Regions from separate parts of the Streptomyces sp. NPDC048197 genome, predicted to be linked through region 3. Evidence: riboswitches for the same ligand, from Rfam matches in the RefSeq annotation. Region 3 holds a riboswitch; each other region holds the start of a gene.

The links. Region 3 has a riboswitch for cyclic di-AMP ahead of ACGF4C_RS36615 (M23 family metallopeptidase). Riboswitches for the same ligand answer to the same signal wherever they lie in the genome.
Region 1: another riboswitch for cyclic di-AMP. It lies ahead of ACGF4C_RS30680 (transglycosylase family protein); the one in region 3 lies ahead of ACGF4C_RS36615 (M23 family metallopeptidase).
Region 2: another riboswitch for cyclic di-AMP. It lies ahead of ACGF4C_RS03695 (M23 family metallopeptidase); the one in region 3 lies ahead of ACGF4C_RS36615 (M23 family metallopeptidase).
Region 4: another riboswitch for cyclic di-AMP. It lies ahead of ACGF4C_RS13050 (NlpC/P60 family protein); the one in region 3 lies ahead of ACGF4C_RS36615 (M23 family metallopeptidase).

Annotation. Positions count from the first base shown of each region.
Region 1 is NZ_JBIDAJ010000031.1:80,399-87,530, forward strand. Features, by position in the region: gene ACGF4C_RS30665 (DUF501 domain-containing protein) at 1-338, opposite strand, end outside; gene ACGF4C_RS30670 (septum formation initiator family protein) at 476-937, opposite strand; gene eno (phosphopyruvate hydratase) at 1,116-2,396, opposite strand; gene ACGF4C_RS30680 (transglycosylase family protein) at 2,709-3,365, opposite strand; cyclic di-AMP (ydaO/yuaA leader) riboswitch at 3,373-3,581, opposite strand; gene ACGF4C_RS30685 (transglycosylase family protein) at 3,795-4,838, opposite strand; gene ACGF4C_RS30690 (cytochrome P450) at 5,089-6,432, opposite strand; gene ACGF4C_RS30695 (LysR family transcriptional regulator) at 6,510-7,132, opposite strand, start outside.
Region 2 is NZ_JBIDAJ010000002.1:115,548-122,679, forward strand. Features, by position in the region: gene ACGF4C_RS03685 (pitrilysin family protein) at 341-1,678, shown strand; gene ACGF4C_RS03690 (M16 family metallopeptidase) at 1,714-3,096, shown strand; cyclic di-AMP (ydaO/yuaA leader) riboswitch at 3,362-3,515, shown strand; gene ACGF4C_RS03695 (M23 family metallopeptidase) at 3,528-4,328, shown strand; gene ACGF4C_RS03700 (GntR family transcriptional regulator) at 4,511-5,200, shown strand; gene ACGF4C_RS03705 (HPr family phosphocarrier protein) at 5,559-5,840, opposite strand; gene ACGF4C_RS03710 (GNAT family N-acetyltransferase) at 5,970-7,132, shown strand, end outside.
Region 3 is NZ_JBIDAJ010000051.1:21,618-28,749, forward strand. Features, by position in the region: gene ACGF4C_RS36595 (DEAD/DEAH box helicase) at 1-577, shown strand, start outside; tRNA gene ACGF4C_RS36600 (tRNA-Lys) at 761-836, shown strand; gene ACGF4C_RS36605 (PP2C family protein-serine/threonine phosphatase) at 1,102-2,244, shown strand; gene ACGF4C_RS36610 (DUF2332 domain-containing protein) at 2,409-3,686, opposite strand; cyclic di-AMP (ydaO/yuaA leader) riboswitch at 3,981-4,135, shown strand; gene ACGF4C_RS36615 (M23 family metallopeptidase) at 4,147-5,541, shown strand; gene ACGF4C_RS36620 (aldo/keto reductase) at 5,688-6,647, shown strand; gene ACGF4C_RS36625 (hypothetical protein) at 6,736-7,038, opposite strand.
Region 4 is NZ_JBIDAJ010000007.1:239,572-246,703, forward strand. Features, by position in the region: gene ACGF4C_RS13035 (esterase/lipase family protein) at 1-770, shown strand, start outside; gene ACGF4C_RS13040 (peptidoglycan DD-metalloendopeptidase family protein) at 962-2,740, shown strand; gene pcrA (DNA helicase PcrA) at 2,816-5,293, opposite strand; cyclic di-AMP (ydaO/yuaA leader) riboswitch at 5,576-5,745, shown strand; gene ACGF4C_RS13050 (NlpC/P60 family protein) at 5,753-6,895, shown strand; gene ACGF4C_RS13055 (hypothetical protein) at 7,084-7,132, opposite strand, start outside.

The sequences.
Region 1 (7,132 bases), on a different contig from region 3:
GCGTCCCGCCGCCGGATGTAGTCCTCGTGGGCCGCGCGGTAGGCGGCGGCCAGCTCCGGGTCGGTCGCCAGCCGCTCGGTCATCTCCTTCATCACGCCGTTGGCCTCCAGCGTGCCGATCGCGGAGGCCGCGCGCGGGCAGGTGAGGTAGTAGAGCGTGGGGAAGGGCGTGCCGTCCTCCAGGCGCGGCGCCGTCTCGACGACGTCCGGCTGGCCGCACGGGCAGCGGTGCGCGATGGCGCGCAGGCCGCGCGGCGGGCGGCCGAGCTGCTCCTTGAAGGCGGCGATGTCCGCGGCGGTGGGCTCGGTGGGCTCGGTCTGGGGCGGAGGGGTTTCCATGGGCGCTTTCGGTGAGGTGATGGGTGGGACGACGGGACGGCGGCACTGCAGGACGGCGGCACAGCGGTACGGCGGTGCGTGCCGTCCCTGTCGACAGTACGGGGCCGCGCGCGCCGGCGGTACGGCCGGAGCCGGCGCTACCGCTTGGCGGCCTTGTCGGCCGCGTCGACCGCGTGCCAGAGGTTGTCGTACCAGGGGCGCTGCGCGGCCCGCGTCCCCTTGGGGGCGGCGGCGGTGCCGGAGCCGTCCTGGACGATGTATCCGGTCTCCCCCGGCATGACGTAGTGCAGGTGCCGGCGGGCCTGCTGGCGGACGTACTCGGGGTCCTGCCAGCGGGCCTTCTGCTCGCGCAGCCGGTCCAGCTCGGCGCCCGCGTCCCGGGCCTTGCGGCGCTGGTCGGCGATGTCGGAGCGCTGGGATACGTACTGCCTTATCGGGTACGCGAGCGCGACCACCAGCGAGCACATCACCAGGGCCAGCAGGGCGGCGCGGCCGGTGAGGCGGTTGCGGCGGGCCGGCCGGGCGCGGTAGACGCGGGCGGCGGCCTGCTCGCCGAGCGCCTTGAGTCGGGTCGCGGTCGAGAACCGGTCCGCGGGCACGTCGTCTCCCCTTCACTGACGGACGCCGGTCTGCGTCAAGCAGGTACGTCCCCGGCAACGGTACGGGACCGTCGCCGGGGACGTACGGGGCGCTGGGCGGTCGGCTCGCCCGATCAGCCCTTTCGGGCCGCGGGTCGGGCCGCCCCGGCGGAACCGCGGGGCTCCGCGCTCCGGGGCGTCAGCCCTTGAAGCGGGGGAACGCGCTGCGGCCGGCGTACACCGCGGCGTCGTCGAGGATCTCCTCGATGCGCAGCAGCTGGTTGTACTTGGCGACGCGCTCGGAGCGGGCCGGAGCACCGGTCTTGATCTGGCCGCAGTTGGTGGCGACGGCGAGGTCGGCGATGGTGACGTCCTCGGTCTCGCCGGAGCGGTGCGACATCATGCACTTGAAGCCGTTGCGCTGGGCCAGCTCGACGGCGTCCAGGGTCTCGGTCAGCGAGCCGATCTGGTTGACCTTGACCAGGAGGGCGTTGGCGGAGCCCTCCTCGATGCCGCGGGCCAGGCGCTCGGGGTTGGTGACGAACAGGTCGTCGCCGACCAGCTGCACCTTGGCGCCGAGCTTGTCGGTGATGACCTTCCAGCCGGCCCAGTCGTCCTCGAACAGCGGGTCCTCGATGGAGACCAGCGGGTAGGCGTCGACGAGCTCCTCGTAGTACTCGGTCATCTGGGCGGCCGAGCGGGACTGGCCCTCGAACTGGTACGAGCCGTCCTTGTAGAACTCGGAGGCGGCGACGTCCAGGGCGAGCGCGATGTCCTGGCCGGGGGCGTAGCCGGCCTGCTTGATGGCTTCCAGGATGAGGTCGAGGGCCTCGCGGTTGGAGCCGAGGTTCGGGGCGAAGCCGCCCTCGTCGCCCAGGCCGGTCGACAGACCGCGCTCCTTCAGGACCTTCTTGAGGGTGTGGTAGACCTCGGCGCCCCAGCGCAGGGCCTCGGAGAAGGACTCCGCACCGATCGGGGCGATCATGAACTCCTGGATGTCCACGTTGGAGTCGGCGTGCGAGCCGCCGTTCAGGATGTTCATCATCGGCACGGGCAGGACGTGCGCGTTCGGGCCGCCCAGGTAGCGGAACAGCGGGAGGTCGCTGGCCTCGGAGGCGGCGTGCGCGACGGCGAGGGAGACGCCGAGGATGGCGTTGGCGCCGAGCGAACCCTTGTTGTCGGTGGCGTCCAGGTCGAACATGGCCTGGTCGATCAGCCGCTGCTCGGTCGCGTCGTAGCCGACGAGCTCCGGGCCGATCTGCTCGATGACGGCCAGGACGGCCTTCTCCACGCCCTTGCCGAGGTAGCGGTTGGGGTCGCCGTCGCGGAGCTCGATGGCCTCGAAGGCGCCGGTCGAGGCGCCGGACGGCACGGCGGCACGGCCGGTGCTGCCGTCGTCGAGGCCGACCTCGACCTCGACCGTGGGATTACCTCGCGAGTCGAGAATTTCGCGGGCTACGACGACGTCGATGGACGGCACGTTGTCTCCTTCATGGGTGTCTGGAGTTGCAGCACGAGCCTAACGGCCCGAGGAGCGTCCGCCTGCCCTTGGCCCGCTCCGTGGGACGGAATAACCCCACAAGCAGCACAAAGGCCCAGCTCATGGGGCGTTTGCCGCAATGTTCGCCGAGCGGTGAAAGTCCGGCGGAGCGGCCGGCCGGCGGTGGCGCGGACGGCGGGGATCACGGCGGGGACGAGGGTGGGATACGGAGAAGCCCCGCCGCGGCGCGCCGGGGGGAGGGCGCGCCGGACGGGGCCGGTCTCAGCTGGGGTGTCCCGGTGCGGGGACGGCTCAGACGTGGAGCTTCTGACCCGGGAAGATCAGGTTGGGGTTGCCGCCGATGACGGACTTGTTGGCCGCGTAGACGGCCTTCCAGTGGGTGCCGTGCGCCTTGGCGATCTTGGCGAGGGTGTCGCCCGCCTTGACGGTGTAGTTGCCGTGGCCCTCGTTCTTCTTCGGGGCGGCCGGGGCGCTCTCGTGCTTCGGGGCGGCCGGGGTGCGCTTGACGGCGGCGTCGCTCTTCGCCGGCGCGGACTTGGCCACCGGGGCGCTGGTGTTCAGGTCGGGGGACGGACCGCCGGAGGTCAGGCCGCCGGCGCCGGCGCAGGACCAGGCGCCCGGGCCCTGGAGGGCGAGGAGCTTCTCGGCGGCGGCGATCTGCTGGGACTTGGTGGCGAGGTCCGCGCGCGGCGCGTACTTGGTGCCGCCGGCGGCGGCCCAGCTGGAGTTGGAGAACTGCAGGCCACCGTAGTAGCCGTTACCGGTGTTGATCGACCAGTTGCCGCCGGACTCGCACTGGGCGACCTTGTCCCAGGTGGCGACGGAGGCGGCGGACGCGGAGGTGGCGCCCATCAGCGGGACGGCCACGGCGGCACCGGCGACACCGGCGAGGGTGGCGACGCGGACGGCCTTGGAGGGACGACGGTGCTTGCCCTTGTTGATCAGCATGGTTCGTTCGTTTCCTCACCGACGCCTGCGAGGTGAGCTGTCGGGTTCGGACTGATGAGTCGCCCGGCCGGTGCCATCGGCACCGGGCTTCACCCCAAGCCGGCTGACCCGCTTTCACGGGCCGGGCCGGCGCCTACCTTGGTTCCCCCGCTCCTGCCTACGGCGCTTGCGCGTCAACTGCCTCCGACCACCGGCAGGATTCGGCGTGTGATCGAAGGGGCCCGCTTTGGCGAGCGGTGATGACCGTAATCAGGAACCCTTGTGGTGTTCAAACCCCCCCCAACTGGACCGAGTTGACCATTTTTGATCACGGAGGGGTCGTAAACCCGCAGGTGGGGACTGGTGCGACGGCGGTGGACCCTTCGGGGCCCACCGCCCCACAACGAGACGCTTGTCTCACTTTCGCCAAAGCGGGCCGAATCCGGCGAACTACCCCGCGGACTGCCCGAGATCGAGCTGCTGACCTGGTTGGATCAGGTCCGCGTCGGAGCCGACGACGTCCTCGTTGCGGTCGTAGAGCGCCGGCCAGCCACCCGGCAGCCGGTGCGCCTGGGCGATCGCTGACAGGCTGTCACCCGGCTGCACGGTGTACCCGTCGCCGCCCGCCGGGGGTGTCCGGTGCGCGTCGTCACCGCGCGAGGCGTGCCGCCCGCCGGCCGTCCGGCCGGTGCCGTCGTCCTCGCCCGGGTCCGCGCCGCCACGGTGCCGGCCCGAACCGCCCGGCACGCCGTCCGTCCCCGTACCGCCCTGCGACCCGTCCTGCGGCCCGTCGGAGGCCGTGCCGTCCGCGGAGCCCGGGCCGCTGCCGTCGTCCGTGCCGCTGCCGTTGCCCGTGCCGCTGCCGTCGTCGGAGGGGCCGGGGGTGCCGGACGGGTCCTCGCCCCGGTCGCCGGGTGTCGCGTCGCCGGACGGCCCGGACGAACCGGAGGTCCGGTCGGGGCCGGGGGACGATTCGCCGGTGCCGGCGGAGTCCGAGGGGGCGGGAGTGGACGGGGACGGCGTGGTCTGCGACGGCTCGTCACCGGCCGGCTCGTCACCCGCATCGCCACCGGGGTTGTCGGCCGTCCCGTCGTGCATCCCGGTGGAGCCGGTGGAGCCGTCGTCGTCCGAGGGGTCGGGTATCGGGGCGCTGGTGCCGCCCGGGTCGACCTGCGGCGCCCGGCCGTCCTTCGTCAGGCCGGCGTTCACCGCACAGCTCGGCCAGGCGTCCGGGCCGAGGTCGTCGAGGATCGTCTCGGCCACCGCGATCTGCTGGGCGCGGCTGGCGAGGTCGGGCCGTGAGGCGTAGGCCCCGCCGCCGTGCCGGTCCCACATGTCCTGGGTGAGCTGGAGGCCCCCGTAGAAGCCGTTGCCGGTGTCCGAGCTCCAGATGCCGCCGCTCTCGCACTGGGCGACCCGGTCCCAGGTCGCGGTGTCGGCGGCGTGCGCGCCACTGGCGGAGAGCAGGGGCAGTGCGAGTGCCGAACCGGTCACTCCCGCCGTGACAAAGATGGCCGGTGCTTGACGGGGGCGACGGTGTCGGCCGTTCCCGGAACGCATGCGGATGCCTTTCGCGCGGCGGTTGAGTTGTCGCGATCCAGCGGCTTCCTCGGCAGTGTGTTCGAGGAGCCGTCGATCGTGGATCGAAAGGTAGCCGGGGTCACGGGTAGTCACAAGTCGGTGTAGCGGAGATCACGCGCAGGTCACGTCCTGACGCTCTGTCACCATCGGCCTCCGCCGCTGGTCAGGGCCGCTCGGGCGCGAACTCCACGGGCAGCGACCGCAGTCCGCGCATGATGAGACCGCCGCGCCAGCGCAATTCGCCCGGTTCCACCGCAAGCCGGATGTCCGGAAGCCGGGTCAGCAGCGTGGCGAGCGCGGTCTGCCCTTCGAGCCGGGCGAGCGGGGCGCCCAGGCAGTAGTGGATGCCGTGCCCGTAGCCCAGATGCTGATTGTCACGCCGGGTCAGGTCGAGCACGTCCGGCTCGGGGAAGCGTGCCGGGTCGCGGTCGGCGGCGGCCAGGACGACCAGGACGGGGTCGCCCTCGGCGATCCGCTGCCCGCCGAGGGTCAGCTCCTCGGTGGCGAACCGCCAGGTCGCCAGCTCCACGGGGCCGTCGAAGCGGAGCAGCTCCTCAACGCCGGTGGTCAGCAGCCCGGTGTCGCCCGCCGCCAGCGACTTCTGCAGCAGCTCGCGCTGGGCGGGGTGGCCCAGCAGGGCGTGGATGCCGTTGCCGATGAGGTTGACGGTGGTCTCGAAACCGGCGAAGAGCAGGATGAACGCCATCGCGGCGGCCTCGTTCTCGGTGAGGTGCTCACCGTGGTCCGAGGCCCGGATCAGCCCGGAGATCAGGTCCTCGCCGGGCGTCGGCCCGGCCGGCAGCGCCTCCCGCTTGCGGTGGATCAGCTCGGCGAGATAGCCGCGCATCTTCTTCACCGAGCGCGCGACCCCGCCCCGCGGCCCTCCCCCGTGCCGGATCATCATGCCCGCCCAGTCCCGGAAGTCGTCCTGGTCCTCGCGCGGCACGCCCAGCAGGTCACAGATCGCGTAGATCGGCAGCGGGAACGCGAACTCGTGGATCAGATCGGCCTCGCCGCGGCCGGCGAACCCGTCGATGAGGTGATCGGTCAGCTCCTGCACCCGGGGCGCGAACTCGGCGACCCGACGGGGTGTGAACGCCTTGCTGACCAGCCGGCGCAGCCGGGTGTGGTCCGGCGGGTCGATGTTGAGCAGATGCGTCATCAGGTTGGCGCTGCGCTCGCCCGGGATGCCGACCTTGCCCTTGCCGTGCGCGGACTCGCTGTGGTGCACCGGGTTCTTGGAGAGCCGGGCGTCGGCCAGCGCCTGCCGCGCCTCGGTGTAGCGGGTCACCAGCCATGCCTCGACCCCGCTGGGCAGCGCCGTGCGGTGCACCGGCGCGTACTCCCGCAGCCAGGCGTACGCCGGATACGGATCGGACGCGAACTCCCAGGTGAACAGCGCGGGCGCGGGCGGGACCGGCCGGTTCGCCGGGCAGCCGGCGGGGCGGTCCGGAGCGCTGTCGGCGGGCGTGGGGTCCGTAGGGGTGGGGTGGGGCTTGTCGTGCACCCTCTGACCGTAACCGCCCCGGGGGACGCCCGGCGCACGGACGGCCGGCCCCGCCCCGGGGCACCCGGTGGTCCCCCTCAGGACGTGCCCGGATCGACTCCCAGCCCCTCCAGAAAGGCCACCGCCGCCGGTGACGGCCCCAGGGCGCTCCACACCACCCGTTCCGTACGTTCCGGCGCCGGCCGCGCCCGCACGATGTGCAGCCCGGACAGCTCGGCGGCGATGGCCTCCGGGACCATGCCGATGCCCAGCCCCGCCCGCACCAGCTTCGCCAGGAACTCCACCGTGGTCACCTCGAAGGACACCTCCGACGACAGCCCGGCCGCCCGGAACGCCTCGTCGCGCTGGCGCCGGGCCGCCGAACCCGCCGTGAAGTCCACGAAGGTCTCCCGCGCCAGCCGCGCCAGCGTCGTCCACTCCCGCCCCGCCAGTGCATGCCCCGGCGGCACGACGGCCACCAGCTCGCCGCGGGCCAGCACCCGCTCCCGTACGCCGGACGGCCGGGCGGCGGGCACCAGCCCGACGAAGGCGACGTCCAGCGTCCCCTCCCGCACCTTCTCGATGAGCGGATCGCTCATCTCCATCTGCAGGCCGACCCGCACCTGCGGATAGCGCTGGCGGAAATCGCCCAGCTCCCGGGCGAGATCGACGGCCGCCACGGTCGAGATCGCGCCCACCGCCAGCCGGCCGCGCACCTCCC
Region 2 (7,132 bases), on a different contig from region 3:
CGGCTCCTTCTGCTGCGTCTACTGCCGAGGTCGGGGACGGCGCCGGGGCGTCGTCGGTCAATCAGCCGGGTCGATCAGCTGGGGGATCAACCGGCGAGTATCTCTGAGTCTGACGCGGACCATTGTGGACCGCCCCACTGACAACGCCGACCGCGACTCCCCCTTCCGCCCCTGCGACGGCCTGGTGGCGGCCCCCACGACGGCCCGGCGGCCGCCCGGTGACGGGCTTCTGCGCGGGTCCTCGTTCGGGGGCGGTCCTGCGGGAACTTCGCCAGATGCCGACGCGGTTGCATACAGTGACAGAACTTCCTCGCAAGCGATCGAAGGGACGTACATGCCCATGGGTCACACGGCCACAGAACAAGCCGGCTCCGGCGGCCTGACAGCGACCGAGCACCGGCTGGCCAACGGCCTGCGCGTGGTGCTCTCCGAAGACCACCTGACCCCGGTCGCAGCGGTCTGCCTCTGGTACGACGTCGGCTCCCGCCACGAGGTCAAGGGCCGTACGGGCCTGGCTCACCTCTTCGAGCACCTGATGTTCCAGGGTTCCGCGCAGGTGAAGGGGAACGGCCACTTCGAGCTGGTGCAGGGCGCAGGCGGTTCGCTCAACGGCACCACGAGCTTCGAGCGCACCAACTACTTCGAGACCATGCCCGCCCACGAGCTGGAGCTGGCGCTCTGGCTGGAGGCGGACCGCATGGGTTCGCTGCTGACCGCGCTCGACGAGGAGTCCCTGGAGAACCAGCGCGACGTCGTCAAGAACGAACGCCGCCAGCGCTACGACAACGTCCCCTACGGCACGGCCTTCGAGAAGCTGACGGCCATGGCGTACCCCGAGGGCCACCCGTACCACCACACCCCCATCGGGTCGATGGCCGATCTGGACGCCGCCTCCCTGGAGGACGCCCGGGCGTTCTTCCGTACGTACTACGCGCCCAACAACGCCGTCCTGTCGGTCGTCGGCGACATCGACCCGGCCCGGACGCTGGCCTGGATCGAGAAGTACTTCGGCTCGATCCCCTCCCACGACGGCAAGCAGCCGCCCCGGGACGGCACCCTGCCCGACGTGGTCGGCAGCGAGCTGCGCGAGGTCGTCGAGGAGGAGGTGCCCTCCCGTGCCCTGATGGCGGCCTACCGCCTGCCGCACGACGGCACCCGTGAGGCGGACGCCGCCGACCTCGCGCTGACCGTCCTGGGCGGCGGCGAGTCCTCCCGCCTGTACAACCGGCTGGTGCGCCGCGACCGCAGCGCCGTCGCCGCCGGCTTCGGTCTGCTGCGGCTGGCCGGTGCGCCCTCCCTGGGCTGGCTGGACGTGAAGACGTCCGCCGGGGTGGAGGTGCCCGCCATCGAGCGGGCGGTCGACGAGGAGCTGGCGCGGTTCGCCGCCGAGGGGCCCACCCCGGAGGAGATGGAACGGGCGCAGGCCCAGCTGGAGCGCGAGTGGCTGGACCGCCTGGCGACGGTCAGCGGCCGCGCCGACGAACTGTGCCGCTTCGCCGTCCTGTTCGGCGACCCGCAGCTCGCGCTCACCGCCGTACAGCGGGTCCTGGACATCACCCCCGAGGAGGTGCAGGCGGTCGCCAAGGCCCGGCTGCGCCCCGACAACCGCGCGGTGCTCGTCTACGAGCCCACCGAGCCGGCCGGCAACGGCACCGAGGAAGGGGAGACGGAGCAGTGAGCGACGCCACCCGCCAGGATTCCGCAGGGAGCACCATGCAGTTCCACCCGCAGCCCCAGAGCGGCGCGCCCAAGCCGTGGGCCTTCCCGGCCCCCGAGCGCAGCCAACTGCCCAACGGCCTCACCCTCCTGACCAGCCACCGCCCCGGCCAGCAGGTCGTCGCGGTCGAGATCAACCTCGTCGCGCCGCTGGACGCCGAGCCCGAGGGCCTGGACGGTGTCGCCACGATCATGGCGCGCGCCCTGTCCGAGGGCACCGACAAATACGACGCGGAGGGCTTCGCCGCCGAGCTGGAGCGCTGCGGCGCCACGCTGGACGCGCACGCCGACCACCCCGGCGTACGCGTCTCCCTGGAGGTCCCGGCGTCCCGGCTGACCCGCGCGCTCGGCCTGCTCGCCGACGCGCTGCGCGCCCCCGCCTTCCCCGAGAGCGAGATCGAGCGGCTGGTCCGCAACCGCCTCGACGAGATCCCGCACGAGCTCGCCAACCCGGCCCGGCGCGCGGCGATGGCGCTCTCCAAGGAGCTGTTCCCGGCCACCGCGCGGATCTCCCGCCCCCGCCAGGGCACCGAGGAGACCGTCGCGCGGGTCGACGCCGCGGCCGTGCGCGCCTTCTACGACGCGCACGTCCGGCCCGCCACGGCCACCGCCGTGATCGTCGGTGACTTCACCGACATCGACCTGGCCGCGGCGCTCGCCGACACCCTCGGCGCCTGGACCGGTTCGACCGCCGAGCCGGTCAGGGCCACCCCGATCGCCGCGGACGACACCGGCCGCGTGGTGATCGTGGACCGCCCCGGCGCGGTCCAGACGCAGCTGCTCCTCGGCCGGATCGGCGCCGACCGGCACGACCGCGTGTGGCCGGCCCAGGTGCTCGGCACGTACTGCCTGGGCGGCACCCTCACCTCCCGGCTGGACCGCGTGCTGCGCGAGGAGAAGGGCTACACCTACGGGGTGCGTGCCTTCGGCCAGGTATTGCGCTCCACGGCTCCCACGTCCCCCGAGGGCGCCACCGGCGCGGCGTTGCTCGCCATCAGCGGCTCGGTGGACACCGCCTCCACCGGGCCCGCGCTGGAGGACCTCTGGAAGGTGCTGCGGACCCTCGCGGCAGAGGGGCTGACGGACGAGGAGCGGGACGTCGCGGTGCAGAACCTCGTCGGGGTGGCGCCGCTCAAGTACGAGACCGCGGCGGCCGTTGCGGGCACCCTCGCCGACCAGGTGGAGCAGCAGCTCCCGGACGACTATCAGGCGCAGTTGTACCTCCGGCTCGCGGAGACCGGCACGGTCGAGGCGACCGCCGCCGCCGTCAATGCCTTCCCGGTGGACCGCCTGGTGACCGTCCTGGTGGGCGACGCCGCGCAGATCACCGAGCCCGTCAAGGCGCTGGGCATCGGAGAGGTGACGGTCGTCAGCGGCTAGCCGTCTCTTGGCGCATGACGATGCGTCATGTCTTCACCGGCTCCCGTGGTGTTCGCTCACCACGGGAGCCGTTGCATGTCCGTGCGAGTCGGCCGGAGTCCGGCCGGAGCCCGTCGGTGTCCGCCGTATGTCCGGTTTGTGAGGGCTCGTTGAGCCGGAACTTGTGGCATCCCGCACAAAATCGCGGTTCCGTTTGGCTCCGCAAAGTGGCCCCGATTAGCGTCGGTCCGGCTGTTCGTCACAACTCCGCCACAACAGTGGCACCGGACAGTCATCGCCGAGTCCCCCTACGGCGCGAGCCAGGGGAGCCGGGGACCCACGTCCCTGGGGTGAATCGGGCCCCTCTCCGGAGGAGCCCGTAGGAGACCTTCCTGCTCCGAACCCGTCAGCTAACCCGGTAGGCGAGAGGGAAGGAAAGGACAAGCCAGCACATGGCGTTCACCCGTGCCACCGGGAAGCACCGCAGGGCCAGCCGCAGCGCCCGGACGACCCGCAACCTCGCCGGCATAGCCACCCTCGCCACCTCCGGCGTCGTCGGAACCCTGGCTTCGCCGGCGCTGGCCGCCACCGACGCGGCCCGCACCCAGGACACCGGTCTCACCCAGGCCGTCGTGCTCGGTGACGAACTCGCCCACCGCCTGGAGGTCCAGGCCGACGCCCAGCAGGCCGCCGCCGAGGTCGCCGCCGTGAAGGCGAAGGCCGAGGCCGAGGCCAAGAAGCGCGCGGCGGAGGCCGAGCGGCACGCCGAGGCGGCCAGGAAGAAGGCAAAGGCGGAGCGCGAGGCCAAGGAGCGGGCCGCCCGGGACGCCGAGCGCAAGCGCCTGAACGCCTTCGTCGCCCCCGTCGCGGGCTCCTACGTCTCCACCGGCTACCAGGCCTCCAGCAGCCTGTGGTCGTCCGGCAGTCACACCGGCATCGACTTCCACGCCGCCACCGGGACCTCCGTGCACGCGGTCGGCGCGGGCACCGTCGTCGAGGCCGGCTGGGGCGGCGCGTACGGCAACAACATCGTGATCAAGATGCACGACGGCACGTACACCCAGTACGGCCACCTGTCGTCGATCGGCGTCTCGGTCGGCCAGACCGTCACCCCCGGCCAGCAGATCGGCCTCTCCGGGGCCACCGGCAACGTCACCGGCCCGCATCTGCACTTCGAGGCCCGCACCGGCCCGGACTACGGCTCCGACATCGACCCGATCGCGTATCTGCGGTCGCACGGCGTCAACGTCTGAGCCGGCGTCCGACCGGTCCGCCCCACACCCTCGGCGCACGCCTCCACATGCCCCGCGCCGGCTGGCCAAAAAATATCGCCGAATACGCGGAGTCCGTCGGAAAAGCCGCGCCGGTCGAATAGAGTCTCGGAAAAGCCGCCGACCGGCGGCGTTTTCCGGGGATTACGGCGGAGGCACGATCGATGCGAGGCCATATTTCCGCGCATGCGGTGTGCACGGCGATTCGCGAGGACATCGTCTCCGGTGCACTGGCGCCGGGGAGCCGGCTGATCGAGGAGATCCTGGCGGCCCGCTACGGCGTCTCCAGAGTGCCGGTCCGCGAAGCGCTGCGCACCCTGCAGTCGGAGGGCTTCGTCACCACCCGCCACCACGCGGGCGCCTGCGTCGCCGAGCCCACCGAGCAGGAGGCCGCCGACCTGCTCGACATCCGCGCCCTGCTGGAGCCGCTGGGCGCGGCCCGCGCGGCCGCCCGGCGCACCCCCGCCCATCTGAAGGTGCTGCGCGGACTGGTACGGCTGGGCCGCGAGCGGGCCCGCCACGGCAGCCCCGCCGACCTGCGCCAACTCGACGGCTGGTTCCACGAGACGCTGGCCCAGGCGGCCGGCAGCCCCAGCCTGACCGCGCTGCTGACCCAGCTGCGCCGCAAGATCGAGTGGATGTATGCGACGGAGCCGACGCCGCGGGCCGGTGAGGCCTGGGACGACCACGGCGCGGTGCTGGACGCGGTGGCCCGGGGCGACGCGGAACGGGCCCGCGCCCTGATGGCGGCGCACATCGAGCGGTCGCTCCCGGTGTACCGGCTGCGGCGCCTCGCCGCACCCGACGTGAGCGATACGAAACGGCCCGTCAACACAGCGCGCGCCCGTTCTTAACAAGCGGGCCGTATACAAAGGGGTACGCGTTTTCCGGGGCGGCGATGGTTTCCGCCTTTGATTACTGGTTTCGGCACGTGCCTGCTTTCCGGCGCGTATACGACACCGCAGGCTTTCCGGTGCATGCCTTTCCCTCGCGTACTGGCCGCCCCGATCCATGAGAATTCCGTGGCGGTCGGCACGGCATTTGCGTGGCCGAGGGCACGGTATTTCCCAGGACCGGCCTTTCGCCGGAACGACGTTTCCCCGGACGGCCTTTCCCCGGACGGCATTTCTCCGGCACGCAGAACGGCCCCGCCGCGGCACCTTTTCAGGTCACCGTGGCGGGGCCGCCGTACGAAGGGGCGTCCCGGGGGACTCAGACCGTCTCGGGGAGCTCTTCGAGACCCTCGGCGACCAGCTTGGCCAGGCGGTCGAGCGCCACCTCGGCGCCCTCGGCGTCCGAGGCCAGCACGATCTCCTCGCCGCCCTGGGCGCCCAGGCCCAGGACCGCGAGCATGGAGGCCGCGTTGACCGGGTTGCCATCGGCCTTGGCGATCGTCATCGGGACGCCGGCGGCAGTGGCCGCCCGGACGAAGATCGATGCGGGGCGGGCGTGCAGGCCCTCGGCCCAACCGACATTGACGCGGCGCTCAGCCATGGTGTTGCCCTTCAAAGTCGTGACTGTTGTCTAGACCATTCTCTCACGCTGCCGGGACTGCTCCCAGCCCCCGACCCCGAGATTACGCGCGCCGGGCCGGTTGTCGGTGGCCGGTCGTACGCTGTCCGCATGCAGAAGCCGCCGGACCACGCATACCCGACCCACTGGGAAGCCGACGTGGTGCTGCGCGACGGCGGCACGGCGCGGATCCGCCCCATCACCCCCGACGACGCCGAGCGGCTGGTCTCCTTCTACGAGCAGGTCTCGGACGAGTCCAAGTACTACCGCTTCTTCGCGCCCTACCCGCGCCTGTCCGACCGCGATGTGCACCGCTTCACCCACCACGACTACGTCGACCGGGTCGGGCTCGCGGCCACGGTCGGCGGCGAGTTCATCGCCACCGTCCGCTACGACCGGATCAACGACCAGGGGCTGCCCGCCAAGAGCCCCGAGGACGACCAGGCCGAGGTCGCCTTCCTGGTGCAGGACGCCCATCAGGGGCGCGGAGTGGCCTCCGCCCTGCTGGAGCACGTCGCGGCCGTCGCCCGCGAGCGCGGCATCCGGCGGTTCGCCGCGGAGGTGCTGCCCGCCAACACCAAGATGATCAAAGTCTTCACGGACGCCGGGTACACCCAGAAGCGCACCTTCGAAGACGGCGTGGTGCGGCTTGAGTTCGACCTCGAACCGACCGAGCAGTCCATGGCCGTGATGCGCAGCCGCGAGCAGCGCGCCGAGGCCCGCTCGGTCCAGCGGCTGCTCGCCCCCGGCTCGGTCGCCGTCATCGGCACCGGCCGCGCCCCCGGCGGCATCGGCCGCACGGCCCTGCGCCACATCCTCGACGCCGGCTTCACCGGCCGGCTGCACGCGGTCAACCACGCCTTCCCCGACGACCTGCGGCGGCTCGACCCCGAAGGCGTGCCGGCGGTCCGCGCGCTCCGGGAGATCCCCGACCCGGTCGACCTCGCGGTCATCGCCGTCCCTGCGGAGCGCGTCCCCGAAGTGATCCGCGACTGCGGCGAACACCGCGTGCAGGGCGTGCTGATCCTCTCCTCCGGTTACGCCGAGGCGGGCCCCGAGGGCAGGGAACGGCAGCGCGCGGTGCTCCACCAGGCCCGCTCGTACGGCATGCGGCTCATCGGGCCGAACGCCTTCGGCCTGATCAACACCTCCGCCGACGTCCGGCTGAACGCCTCCCTCGCCCCGCAGATGCCCGGCGCCGGCCACATCGGCCTGTTCACCCAGTCCGGCGCTATCGGCATCGCCCTGCTCAGCGGACTGCACGCCCGCGGCCC
Region 3 (7,132 bases):
TGGCCGTTCCTTCGACCGGGACCGTCGTGACGACCGCGGTGGCTTCCGCCGGGACGACCGCGGCGACCGCGCCGGTGGCCGTTCCTTCGACCGCCGCGACGACCGCTCCGGTGGCCGTTCCTTCGACCGCGACCGTCGCGACGACCGCGGTGGCTTCGAGCGCCGGGACCGTCGTGACGACCGCCGTGACGACCGTGGTGGCTTCAACCGGGACGAGCGTTCCGGTGGCCGTTCCTTCGACCGGGACCGTCGTGACGACCGCGGTGGCTTCCGCCGGGACGACCGCGGCGACCGCTCCGGTGCCCGTTCCTTCGACCGCGGCGACCGCGGCTTCAACCGCGACCGCGGCGACCGCCCGAGCCGCCCGTTCCACCGCGACGACCGCTCCGGCGGCTACCGCTCCGGCGGTGGCGACCGGCCCTTCAACCGCGACGACCGCTCCGGCGGCCGCCCCTCCTCCGGTGGCCACCGCTCCGGCGGTGACCGCCCCTACGGCCGCCGTGACGACCACCGTGGCGCCACCGCCGGCTCCTACGGCCGCCGCGAGGACAAGCCGCGCTGGAAGCGCAACGGCTGATCACTGACCGACGCCGCTCACCACCGGGCCCGTACGCACACAAGTGCCGTACGGGCCCGGTGCGTTGTGCGGTCGAGGAGCCCCGCCCAAGGGCCCGCCGCACGGCCCGCGGCACCCCTGTGACCTGGCCGTTCGGTAATGCCTTCGGGTTGCGGCACGTCCTCGGGCTATGCTGCTCGGTGCGGGCCATTAGCTCAATTGGCAGAGCAGTGGACTTTTAATCCATTGGTTCAGGGTTCGAGCCCCTGATGGCCCACCAGAAGGGGAAGGGGAGGGGCTGGTTCCCTCCCCTTCCCTTTTCCCTTGCTTTCTTTCTCCCCTCCTCCTGGTGACACCCGTCGATGGTCCTCCGGGGATCCGTCCGGTGATCCTCCGGGGCCCGTCATGTGATCCGGCGCTGACCCGTCCGGCCCCCGTGGGATCGCCGTGCCTCCCCGGAGCGGACAGCCTTGGGACGTCGAGGTGACGGCCGGCATGCCGGTACTCGTACGGCGGACGGGTGGAGCGGGGAGAGGCCGGTGCGGATGCTGCAGGGCGACGGGCCCTCCACGGGCGACGGGGAGCGCCGGGCGCGCCGGGCCCGGATGTCCCCGCTGGGCCGGAGCCTGGCCTGCTGGCTCCCCGTCGTCCTCATCGTCGGCGGCCTCGCGTTCGACATGGCGACGCCGCCCAGCTACACCGCCGCGCCCTTCTTCTCCGCCGCCCCGCTGGTGGCGGCGCCGCTCCTCTCGCTGCCCGCCACCGCCCTCACGGCCCTGGCCGCCATGGCCGGCGAGTCCCTGGTGGTGACGTACCGCAGTGCCGCCCAGGACACCCACGAGTCGGTGACCGAGATCGCGACCGTCTTCGTGGTCGCCCTGCTGGCGCTCGCCATCAACCGCGTCGTCCGGAGGTCCGACGCCCGTCTGGCCTCCGTACGGGACGTCTCGGAGGCCGCGCAGCGGGCCGTCCTGCCGGCGCCGCCCGAGCGGCTCGGCGGGCTCGCGGTCGCCGCCCGGTACGTGGGCGCGCGGGCGGACGCCCGGATCGGCGGCGATTTCTACGCCGTGCAGGACACCCCGCACGGCGTACGGCTGATCGTCGGTGACGTCCGTGGCAAGGGGCTGGAGGCGGTGGAGGCCGCCGTGGTCGTCATCGGCGCCTTCCGGGAGGCGGCGGAACAGGAGGCCACCTTGGAGGCGGTGGCCGGCCGGCTGGAGCGGGCACTGCAACGGGAGGGCGGGCGGCGCGCGGGGATCGATCAGTACGAGGGGTTCACCACCGCGGTCCTGGCCGAGATCCCGGCCGACGGGCGGCCCGTGCTGCGGGTCCTCAACCGCGGCCATCCAGCGCCTCTGCTGCTGGGCCCGGACGGCGGGTTGTGCGAGCTGATGCCCGTCGTGCCTGCGCTGCCGCTGGGGATGCGCGAGGTGGCGAGCTGGCCGGACCGTTCCGACGAGTCGTTCTTCCCGGCCGGTTCGCTGCTCGTCTTCTTCACGGACGGCGTGACCGAGGCCCGCGACCTGCGCGGCCGCTTCTACGACCCGGCCGACAAGCTCCGCGGCCGGCGCTTCCCGGACCCCGGCAGCCTCCTGGACGCCCTCATCGAGGACGTCGCCCGGCACACGGGCGGGGCCCCCGCGGACGACATGGCCCTGCTGGCGCTGCAGCGGCCGATGGGGGAGTGAGAGCTCGGCGACTCTGCGACTCGGCGACTCGACGATCCGGGCCGGTTCGCGCGGCGCACTTCTACGGCGGGCGGAAGGGCTCACAAGGGTGCGCCAGGGGCCTGGGCCTGGGCCTTGGGCCTGGCCGGGGCCAGCCGCTGCCAGGCCCAAGTCCCGGGGGCCTACTACAGCGGGCGGAAGCTCTGGCCGTGCGGGTCGGTGAGCGCGACCGGGTGCCCGTCCAGGGCGAGGGTCAGCTGCAGCGGGTCGTCCGGGCGTGGGGTGTGGTGCGCGGGCAGGGGGAGCCACGGCAGTACGGAGTGGTGCTCCTGGGAGATCCAGTGCCCGCCGCCGTCCCGCCCGTCGAGGACCGACGGTACGAGCCGGGCGAACTCCTCGCGCCGGGCGTACGGCAGATAGCTCAGCACGGAGGTGTGGAACACGACCAGCGTCGCCCCGGCCGGCGCCTCGGCCGCCAGCGCGGGCAGTTCGTCGATCAGGTCCCCGCGGACGATCCGCGGCCGCGGCACCGCCCGCACCGCGTCCACGGCCGCGGACAGCCGGGCCGCCCGCGCCTCGTCGCCGGGCCATACGAGCGACTGCAGCCAGCGCAGGTCGTCCGGCTCGGCGACCGGGTCGAGCGGTGCGAGATCGATCCCGGCCCGCCAGACGACCTCGGGCAGGCGGGTGGGGAGGTGCGACGCCCCTTGCCCTGCCGGCCCTGCCCCCGCCCCCGGCACTGGCGACGGCACCTGGCAGTGGAAGACCACGGGGCTGTCGGCCGCGCCTACTTCGGCGAGCGGGGCGTGGGCTGCCGGTCCGCCCGCTTCCCCGTACCCGTACTCGTGTCCGTGTCCGTACGCGTACCGATAGCGGTCCGGGTGCAGGCACAGCCCGGCCGAGGTGCCGACCTCCAGGAGGGCCAGCGGCTGGGGCAGCCGGGCGAGCAGCGGCAGCAGCGTGGCGCAGCGGGCCGGTTCGTTGGTCTGGGTGCCGCGGCGCATGATCACGTCCCGCACCTGGTCCCAGTGCCGGATCGTCCATTCGCGCCAGCGCCCGTACGCCGCCGCGCCGCGCGGGCCCTGCTCCGCGTGCGGGCCGTCGAGGTGGCGTACGGCGGCGAGCAGGAGCTGGGGCTGCTGCTTGTTGCCGGCCGGCAGCGAACCCGCCAGCAGCTCGCACAGCTCCTGGTCCTGGCCGATCCGGGCGCTCAACTCCTCGTGGGCGTCGGACCGGCCGCGCGCCTCGCGCCAGGAGAACTCGTGGTACCGCCGCGCCACGTCCTGGGCGTTTCCGGTCGGGATTCCGCCGTGGCCGGGACGGCCGTGACGCCCGGGGCCGGCGTTGCGGAGGCGTTCGGCGGGTCCGGGGCTCTCGGCGTATCCGGGACTTTCGAAGTGTCCGGGGCGCTCGGAGTGTCCGGGGTGCAGGGAGTGTCCAGGGCGCTCGGCGTTGACGACCATGATCCGACGTTACTGTCTTCACGTTCCGTAATGGGCAGGCACCCCTCCGCATAACAACTGACGCACAATCATCGAGAGATCGTTTAGACGCGGCACGGGGCGGTGCGGTCAACTCGCCCGATTTATGGCCATGGTGACCGGAAAACACCACGCCAAAGCTGGTGCGCGAGGCATATGGATTCCCGGGAAGGCTTGGAAAACCGTCGCGATCTCTATTACTGTCCGATAACGCAGCGCGGTCGTCCCAGCCGCCGCAAGAGGCGGCACCGTGCGCCGACGCCGAATCCCGCACGCGCTTTTCACGCACCTCCAGCACCTCGAACTGCACCAAGGGAACCGGGGAACCACCACCTTGGGGTGAATCGGACGCCTTCGCCAGAGGGTGCCCGTAGGAGACCTTCCTGCTCCGAACCCGTCAGCTAACCCGGTAGGCGAGAAGGAAGGAAAGGAGTGCGCCCCCGTGGCGTCCAACAGGCCTGTCCCCGAGGCTCCGTCCGCCTACGACTCCGACGACCGGGGCCCGGGCGCCCCGTATGCCCGGTACGCGTCAGGCGCTCCCAACGCCCCCAACGCCTTCGCGCATCCCGGCGACACCGCAGTCGCCACTGACACTGCTTTCGCCACCGACACTGCTTTTGGCACCGACGCCACTGTCGGTGCCGACACGGCTGTCGTCACCGACACCCGCTGCGCGGCGGCCGGTGAGGCGAACGGTGACGCCGACGGCCAGTGGGAGGAATGGAACCCCACCGAGGAGTCCGTCCGCCCGGTCCGCGGCAAGCACCGGGTGGCCAGGCAGCGCGGCGGTGGACTCGCCCGCGGCGGGACGGTCCTGGGCGTCGGCGTCATCGCGGCGGTCGGCGCGGGCGGGATGGCCACGGCCGAGGGCCGGCCGCCGGTGCCGATCTCGATGCCCGACCTCGGCGGAGTGGCCGACGCCGTCTCCGACCACCTCCCGGACGCCGCCTCCCTGCCCGGCGTCGGCGACCTGATATCCGACGGCGGCTCGCACACCGATGGGGGCGCGCACACCGCTTCCGCCTCCTCCGCCACCACTCCCGCCGACCCGCTCACCGGGAACGCCGGGCCGGGCTCGCCGTCCACCACCGGCACGGGCGCGGACGCGGGCGCGGGCGGGGGCGCCGGATCGAGCACGGGCACGGACTCTGGCTCCGGCTCTGACGCGGGTACGGGCTCGGGCTCTGGCGCGAACGCCGGTGAGGCGCTGCGCAGCCGCATCCTCCAGCAGGCCGACGCCCAGCAGGGCGCCGCCGAGCAGGAGACCCGCGAGGCCGCCGAGCAGGCCGCGATCAAGCAGGCCACCACGGACGCCGCCGCGGACCTGAAGGCCGCCGAGCAGGCCGCGGCCGCCAAGAAGGAGGCAGCGGCCGAGGCCAAGCGCAAGGCCGAGGAGGAGGCCCGCCGTAAGGCCGAGGCCGAACGCCTCGCCAAACTGGCGCAGAGCTTCATCACCCCGGTCTCCTCGTACACCCTCACCGCGAGCTTCGGGCAGGCCGGTGACCGCTGGGTCGCGGACCACACCGGCCAGGACTTCGCCGCCCCGACCGGCACGCCCGTCAAGGCCGTGCACTCCGGCACCATCACCCAGGCCGGCTGGGCCGGTTCGTACGGCTACCGCATCGTCCTGACCCTCGACGACGGCACCGAGCTGTGGTTCTGCCACCTGTCCTCGATGGTCAAGACCTCGGGCAAGGTCAGCACCGGCGACGTCATCGGCCGGGTCGGCGCCACGGGCAACGTCACCGGACCCCACCTCCACCTGGAGGTACGCCCCGGCGCCGGCGACCCGATAGACCCGATGCCCTGGCTGCGCGACCACGGCGTCAACGTCTGAGCACCTGACGGGCGGGGCGGGCGGCCACGGCGCGAAGGTGGCCGCCGCCCGAGGAGCGAGAAGGTCCGAGGAGCGAGAAGGTCCGAGGAACGGGAATAACTCCCGTAAGCGGGAATAGCCACTCGCCCCGCGACGCTGTCATCACCATGAGCGCGACAAGCAACAACTCCCGTACCCCCAGGGCCCTGGGCTCGCTGTCCGTCTCCCCCCTCTCCCTCGGGGGCAACGTCTTCGGCTGGACCGCCGACGAGGCCGAGTCGTTCGCCGTACTGGACGCGTACGTGGCGGGCGGCGGGAACTTCATCGACACCGCCGATGTGTACTCCGCCTGGGTGCCGGGCAACAAGGGCGGCGAATCCGAGACGGTCCTCGGCAACTGGCTGGCCGCGCGCGGCAATCGCGACGACATCGTCATCGCCACCAAGGTCGGCGCGCACCCGGACTACAAGGGTCTGTCCGCCGCCACCATCAAGTCCGCGGTCGAGGAGTCCCTCACCCGGCTCCGCACGGATTACATCGACCTCTACTACACCCACTACGACGACGAGTCCGTCGAGGTCGGTGAGTTCCTGACCGCCCTGGACGACCTCGTCCGGGCCGGCAAGGTCCGCGAGATCGGCGCCTCCAACATCTCCGCGCAGCGCCTGGAGGAGTCCCTCGCCTTCTCCGACCGCGAGGGCGTGGCCCGTTACGTGGCCCTGCAGCCGCACTACAACCTGGTCTCCCGCGACACCTACGAGGGCGAACTCGCCGACGTGGCCGCCCGCAACGGCGTGTCCGCGGTCCCGTACTACGCCCTGGCCTCCGGCTTCCTGACCGGCAAGTACCGGCCGGGTGCGGCGGTCGACAGCGCCCGGTCCGGGAAGGCTGCTCAGTACCTGGCCACCGACCGCGGCCCCCGCGTCCTGGAGGCCCTCGACACGGTCGCCGCCGCCCATGGTGCCGAGCTCGCCACCGTCGCGCTGGCCTGGCTCGCCGCCCAGCCGACGGTCGCCGCCCCGATCGCCAGCGCCCGCACGACCGCCCAGCTCGCCCCCCTCCTGGCCGTCACCGACCTCACCCTCACCGCCCCCGAACTCACCCTGCTCAACGAGGCATCGGTGTAATCCCGGACACGGGCCCGCCCCAAAGGGGAGGAGCGGGGCCCCAGGGCCCCTCTCCTCTCCCACCCGCAGCGCAACGCCGCCGGGCGCACTACCCCCGCCGGTCCACCACCGCCCAGGACGCCAGCGCCACCCCGCCCGCCACCGCGAATACCGAAGGCCAGGCCCCGATCTTCTTGGCCAACGGATGCGACCCCACAAACGCCGCCACATAGGCCCCACTCAGCGCCGCCGCCGTCTTACCACCGGCCTTGCGCTGCCACTCCCGAGCCGCCACCGCCCCCGCCGCAGCCAACGCCACACCCCCCAACGGCCGCTTCTTCGTCCACCGAGCCACCCCATAACCCCCGAGCAACCCACTCGCCGCCACCACACTGCTCGGAACGCCGGCCATGTCCACTCCACTCCTCAGAAGAGACACCAGACAAACCACAGAAGAAACAACTCCTGTGAGCCTACGCCCGGGAATGCTGCACCGACTGATGACG
Region 4 (7,132 bases), on a different contig from region 3:
TCGTGGACCTGGCGGTCCTCGCCGGGCATCTGCTCCTCTATCCCACCGGCATGTCCCAGGAGCGTTCCGTGCCACGGCCGTCCCACGCGACGGAAGACGCCCCTCCGCTCCTCCCGACCGAAGGCCGGGCGCATCCGCCCGTCCTGCTGCTGCACGGCTTCATCGACAACCGCTCGGTCTTCGTGCTGCTGCGCCGTTCGCTGTTGCGCCACGGCTGGTGCCACGTCGAGGCGCTCAACTACTCCCCGCTGACCTGCGACCTGCGGAAGGCGGCGGAGTTGCTGGGCCGGCATGTGGCGGACATCTGCGCGCGGACCGGTCACCGCCGGGTGGACCTGGTCGGGCACAGCCTGGGCGGCCTGATCGCCCGCTACTACGTCCAGCGGCTCGGCGGCGACGCCCGGGTCCGCAGGGTCGTCACCCTCGGCACCCCGCACGCGGGGACCCGTATAGCCCCCTTGATGTCGGCGCACCCCATCGTCCGCCAGATGCGCCCCGATTCCGAGGTGATAGCGGAGTTGTCGCTGCCGGCGCCGAATTGCCGGACGCAATTTGTCGCTTTCTGGAGCGAGGCGGATCAGGTGATGATTCCAGCCACCGCGGCCAGAATCGATCACCCGGATTTGCTCGCCCACAACGTCCATGTCGCCGGTGTCGGACATCTCGCCCTCCCGGTGAACGGCACCGTCGCGGCCGGCATACGGGAGGCACTGGCCGCGGCGGACCCGGCAGCCGAAGAAGGCGCGGGCGGAGCCATATCCGTGGCCTGAGACCGCTCCGCTCCGTGACGGGATATCGAACAGCCATCGAACGGGGCGCCAAGAACTCGCATGGCCTCTGCCGAAAGGCGGCCAAATGCCCGGTCTCGCGCAGCGTAAAACCCGTGGAAGATTGTCGCCGTCGTGTACCGCCGGGTACAGTCGCCGCTAATTCTCCTGCTGCCGAGGCGAAAGAGAAGTTGGTGAACGACCGTCACCCATCGGAGGCCGCGCTTCCGACCGGCTCCGCTTCCGACGCCTCGTATGCGCACTATCCGGCCTACGAGTCCTACGGGCAGCAGCATTCCCCGGCCGGTGGTGCCGAATACGGCGACGGCGACCCCCTCTTCGGCTCGCTCCCCGGCGCGTACGACACCGGTGCCCACGCCACGGGCGGTTACGACACCGGCGGCTATCCCGGCGGGACGTACGACACCGGCGCCTACGACATGAACACCTACGGCACGGGCAGCTACGGCGCCGGCGACTACGGCACGGGGACGTACCCGACGGCGGGCGACGGCTACGCCACCGGCACGTACGACACCGGCGGCTACCCCACGGCCCAGTGGGACACCGGCGCCTACGACCCGTACGCGCACACCGCCTACGAGACCCCGGCGCAGGACCCGAGCGGCTACGACACCCACGGCACCACGGTCTACGGCGTCGGCGGGTACGACACCGGGAACCACCCCACCACCGGCTACGACACCGGCAGTTACGCCGTCGGCGCGTACGAGGCGTACGGGACGACCGGGGCCTACGAGACGCTGGGCACGCAGGAGCCCGCCGGGACGTACGGGACGACGGGCGGCTATGACGCCCTCGGGCAGCAGGCCACCGCGGTCGAGGAGACCGCGGCCTTCGACAGGGCGGCCTTCGACACGGCCGCCTTCGAGATGGCGAACTTCGAGACCGCCACCTTCGACACCGTCGGCGTCGGCGCCCTGCACACGGACCAGCCCGACACCGCGAGCTACGAAGCCACCGCGATCTGGTCCACCACCGACCAGCCGCTGATGGCCGGCATCCCCGCCCAGCCCGGCCCGCCCCCGGCCGACTCCGCCGCCTGGGACGAACACGACGACCACGACCACACCGACGCCACCGACGAGGCCCCGGGCCAAGGGGCCGCCGCCGTGGCCGAGGCCCCGACCCAGGCGATGCCGGTGACCTCTCCGGCCCCCGCCCCGGCCGGCCGGCGGGTCACCGGGCCCGCCGCCGGGAAGCCGGTCCGCGGCCGCGGCCGGCGCCGCCCGGCGAAGCGTTCGGCGCTGCTGACCGTCGCCGTGCCGTCGGTCGCCGCCATGGGCGTCTGCGGGGTGGCCGCCGCTTCCGTCGCCGGTCTCGGCGGCAACGACAAGGACGACACCACCACCCAGGCCACCGCCCCCGACCCGGGCGGCGTCCAGCGGGCCGCGGCCAACAAGAAGCTCGACACCCAGCTCGCCGGACTCAGCGCCGGCGCCGACGACTTCCGCGACCGGGCCAGCCGTACCCAGGAACGGCTCGACCTCAAGGAACGTCAGGCGCAGGAGCGCAAGCGGAAGGCTGAGGAGGCCGCCCGCAAGGAGGCGCTGCGGCCGAAGTACGTACTGCCGGTGACCCAGCACGGGCTCAGCGCGCTCTTCGGCCAGGCCGGTGTGAACTGGATGTCCGTGCACACCGGAATCGACTTCCCGGTCAGCTACGGCACCCCGGTCATGTCCGCCACCGACGGCACCGTCCGGACCCAGTGGAACTCCGCCTACGGCAACATGGCGATCGTGACCGCGCCGGACGGCACGGAGACCTGGTACTGCCATCTGAGCAGCACCAAGATCCGGTCGGGTTCGGTCAAGGCCGGTGAGCAGATTGCCTATTCGGGCAACTCCGGCAACTCCACCGGCCCGCATCTGCACTTCGAGGTGCGTCCCGGGGGCGGCGCGGCGGTCGACCCGATCCCGTGGCTGCGCAGCCACGGCCTCAACCCCAACTGACGCCCGGCGTACCGTTCCTGCAGCGCAGGCCACCGGCCGGCGCTGCAGGATTACGTCAGAGCTGCCGGGCCTGCGTCAGAGCTTCTCCACCGGCGCGTACCGCAGCAGCAGCCGCTTGGGCTTCTCGCCGCCGAAGTCGATCGTCGCCTCGGCGTTGTCCCCGCTGCCCTTGACGGCGACGACCGTACCCAGCCCGAAGCTGTCGTGGGTGACGCGGTCGCCGACAGCCAGCGAGGCCACCTGGCGGTCATTGGTCCGGCGGGTGGCGAAGCCGCTCGGCCCCTTGGTGCGGGACGAGGACAGCGAGGAGCCGATGCCCCCGCCGAAGCCGCCACCGCCGCCGCCCCGGGACGACAGCCCGCCCATCGACGCGGACGGTGTCGCCGGGCCGGTCCGCTTCCACTCGACGTAGTCGTCCGGGATCTCCTCCAGGAACCGCGACGGCGGGTTGTACGAGGGCTGTCCCCAGGCGCTGCGCATCGTCGAGCGGGTGACGTACAGCCGCTCGCGGGCGCGGGTGATGCCGACGTACGCCAGCCGGCGCTCCTCCTCCAGCTCCTTGGTCTGGCCCAGCGCGCGCATGTGCGGGAAGACGCCGTCCTCCATGCCGGTCAGGAAGACCACCGGGAATTCCAGGCCCTTGGCGGTGTGCAGCGTCATGAGGGTGACCACGCCGCTGCCTTCCTCGTCCTCGTCGGGGATCTGGTCGGAGTCGGCGACCAGCGCGACCTGTTCGAGGAAGTCGGAGAGTGTGCCCGGATTCTCCTCGCCGCGGTCCTGCTCGAATTCCAGGGCGACCGCGGCGAGTTCCTGGAGGTTCTCGATCCGGGTCTCGTCCTGCGGGTCGGTGGACGCCTGGAGCTCGGCGAGGTAGCCCGTGCGCTCCAGGACGGCCTCCAGGATCGTGGCGGGCCCGGCGCCGGACTCCACGATCGTCCGCAGCTCCTCCATCAGGACGTTGAAGCGCTTGACGGCGTTGGCGGAGCGGGCCGCCATGCCGTACGCCTCGTCGACCCGGCGCAGGGCCTGTGGGAAGGTGATCTTCTCGCGGAGCGACAGGGCGTCGATCATCGCCTCGGCGCGCTCGCCGATGCCGCGCTTGGGGACGTTCAGGATGCGGCGCAGCGGGACGCTGTCCTCGGGGTTGGCGAGCACGCGCAGGTACGCGAGGACATCGCGGACCTCCTTGCGCTCGTAGAAGCGCACTCCGCCGACGACCTTGTAGGGCAGCCCGACCCGGATGAGGATCTCCTCGAAGACGCGGGACTGGGCGTTGGTGCGGTAGAAGACGGCAACGTCGCCGGCCTTGGCGTCGCCGGCGTCGGTCAGCCGGTCGATCTCGTCGGCGACGAACTGCGCCTCGTCGTGCTCGGTGTCGGCGACATAGCCGTTGATCTTGGCGCCGGCACCGGCGTCGGTCCAGAGGTTCTTGGGGCGGCGGTTCTCGTTGCGCTCGATGACGGCGTTGGCGGCGGACAGGATCGTCTGCGAGGAGCGGTAGTTCTGCTCCAGCAGGATCGTGGTCGCGTCCGGGTAGTCCTCCTCGAACTGGAGGATGTTGCGGATCGTGGCGCCGCGGAAGGCGTAGATCGACTGGTCGGCGTCACCGACGACGCACAGCTCGGCGGCGGGGATGTCGGCGGTGCCGGTGCCCACGAGCTCGCGGACGAGGGTGTACTGGGCGTGGTTGGTGTCCTGGTACTCGTCGACGAGGACGTGCCGGAAGCGGCGGCGGTAGTGCTCGGCGACGTCCGGGAAGGCCTGGAGGAGGTTGACCGTCGTCATGATGATGTCGTCGAAGTCCAGGGCGTTGGCCTCGCGCAGCCGCGCCTGGTACATCGCGTACGCCTCGGCGAGTGTCTTCTCGAAGCCATCCGCAGCGGTGCCGGCGAAGGTCTCCTCGTCGATGAGCTCGTTCTTGAGGTTGGAGATCTTCGCGCTGAAGGACTTGGGCGGGAAGCGCTTGGGGTCGAGGTCCAGATCGCGGCAGACCAGGGACATCAGGCGCTTGGAGTCGGCGGCGTCGTAGATCGAGAAGGAGGACGTGAAGCCCAGCTTCTTGGACTCGCGGCGCAGGATCCGCACGCAGGCGCTGTGGAAGGTGGAGACCCACATGGCGTTGGCGCGCGGGCCGACCAGCTGCTCGACGCGCTCCTTCATCTCACCGGCGGCCTTGTTCGTGAAGGTGATCGCGAGGATCTGGCCGGGGTGGACGTGGCGCTCGGCGAGGAGGTGGGCGATGCGGTGGGTGAGCACCCGGGTCTTGCCGGAGCCGGCGCCGGCGACGATCAGCAGCGGGCTGCCGGTGTGCACCACGGCGGCCTTCTGCTGGTCGTTGAGCCCCTCGAGCAGCGCGGCGGGGTCGAGGGCCGGGCGGGCGGCGCCGTCGCGGTAGTACGCGTCCCTGGGCACGGGCGCGTCGAACCGCCCGCCGAACAGGTCGGCGGGGATCTCCTCGGGGACCGGCCCGTGCTCGTCCTCGGGGGGCGGCGGGGGCTCCTCGTCCTTGTGGCCGAGGTCCGCCAGGAAGCTGTCGTCAAAGAGGCTGCTCATCGCCCACCGAGTCTAGGCCGCCGCACCGACAGCGTGCCGGGGACTGTGGACAAGTGGCCGGGACGGCCGGAGAACGGGCGTTGCGGACGGCGGCCGCACACACCGCCCGAAAACGGAACGACATCTCTCAGGTCACGAAAAGGTTTCGGGCATATCGAACATCAGCCTTCACAGGAGCCACACGAGTTGGCTAACGTCCTCGCTCAGGCAGCCCGCCTCCCCGCGGACGACAGCGTTCGCACGGGCCGCCGACGCCGAGTCCGGCCCTGCCCGCGACGTGTCCCTCCGGTCACGCCCGGGTCACCCGGAGCCGGGGACCCACCAGCAACACCGGGGTGAATCGATCCGTCCGACCGACGCCAGCGGACGTACGGACCGTAGGGCACGGCCTTCCGTCAGCGACACCGCCCGAACCCGACAGCTAACCCGGTAGGCGGTCCACGGAAGGAGTTGCCGGCCTTGGCGTCCCATCGCAAGCCGCGCACCAGCGTTCTCGTCTCGCCCGGGAGCCGCCGTACGGCGGCCGGGCTCACCACCGCCGCACTCGCCTCGGTCACCCTGCTCTCGCAGACCGCCGACGCCGCCCCCAGAGCCCCCCGGCCCACCATCGAAGACGTCAAGCAGAAGGTCGACGGCCTCTACCGGCAGGCCGAGGTGGCCACCCAGAAGTACAACGCCGCCAAGGAGCGCGCCGATCACCAGCGCGAGACCGTGGACCGGCTGCTCGACGCCGCGGCCAAGCGGGCCGAGAAGATGAACGCGTCCCGGCGGGAGCTCGGGACGTTCGCCTCGGCGCAGTACCGCACCGGCGGGATGAACCCGACCGCGCAGCTGATGCTCGCCAAGGACCCGCAGCAGTTCTTCGACCGCAGCCACCTGATGGAGCGGCTGACCGGGCGGCAGCAGCAGGCCGTCACCGACTACCAGCAGCAGGCCGCGGCGGCCGCCCGCCAGCGGGCCGAGGCGTCCCGCAGCCTGGATCAGCTGCAGAATTCGCAGGCCGCACTGAAGGAGTCCAAGCGCTCCGTGCAGCAGAAGCTGGCCGAGGCCCGGCAGCTGCTGTCCCGGCTGACCGCCCAGGAGAAGGCGCGGCTGGCCGAACTGGAGCGCCGGAAGGAGGCGGCGGCCAAGCGCCGGGCCGAGGAGGAGGCGCGCAAGCAGCAGGAGCGCGAGCGGCAGCGGCAGCACGACGGCGGCTCCACCGGGGGCCAGACCGGCGGGGACACCGGCGGCTCCACCGGGGGCTCGCAGTCCACCAAGGCCGAGAAGGCCCTCGCGTTCGCCCGCGCCCAGATCGGCAAGCCGTACGTCTGGGGCGCCACCGGGCCCTCGTCCTACGACTGCTCGGGGCTGACCCAGGCGGCGTGGAAGGCGGCCGGGGTCGATCTGCCGCGCACCACCTGGGAACAGGTCAAGGTCGGCCAGCGGGTGGCGACCAAGGACCTGCAACCCGGTGACCTGGTCTTCTTCTTCGACGACATCAGCCACGTCGGCATGTACATAGGCGGCGGCAAGATGATCCACGCACCGCACCCGGGCGCGAACGTCCGGGAGGAGTCGATCTACTACATGCCGATCTACGGGAGCGTCCGCCTGGGCTGACGCCCGCCCCCGCTCCCCCTTGGCCCACCCCCCACGGACACCCCCCACACGCCACCGCGCGGCCCTCGCCTCCGGATCCCGGAGTGCGATGACCGCGCGGTGTGCTGCTGTGGGGGGCGCTGTTGCCGGGCCCTGGGCACTACGGGCCCGGCTCCGGCGGCCGGCGTTCGCAGGGCCGGCCGGCGTTCTCAGGTCCAGAGGACGGCGATGAAGATGTTGGCCATCGTGAGGCCGCCG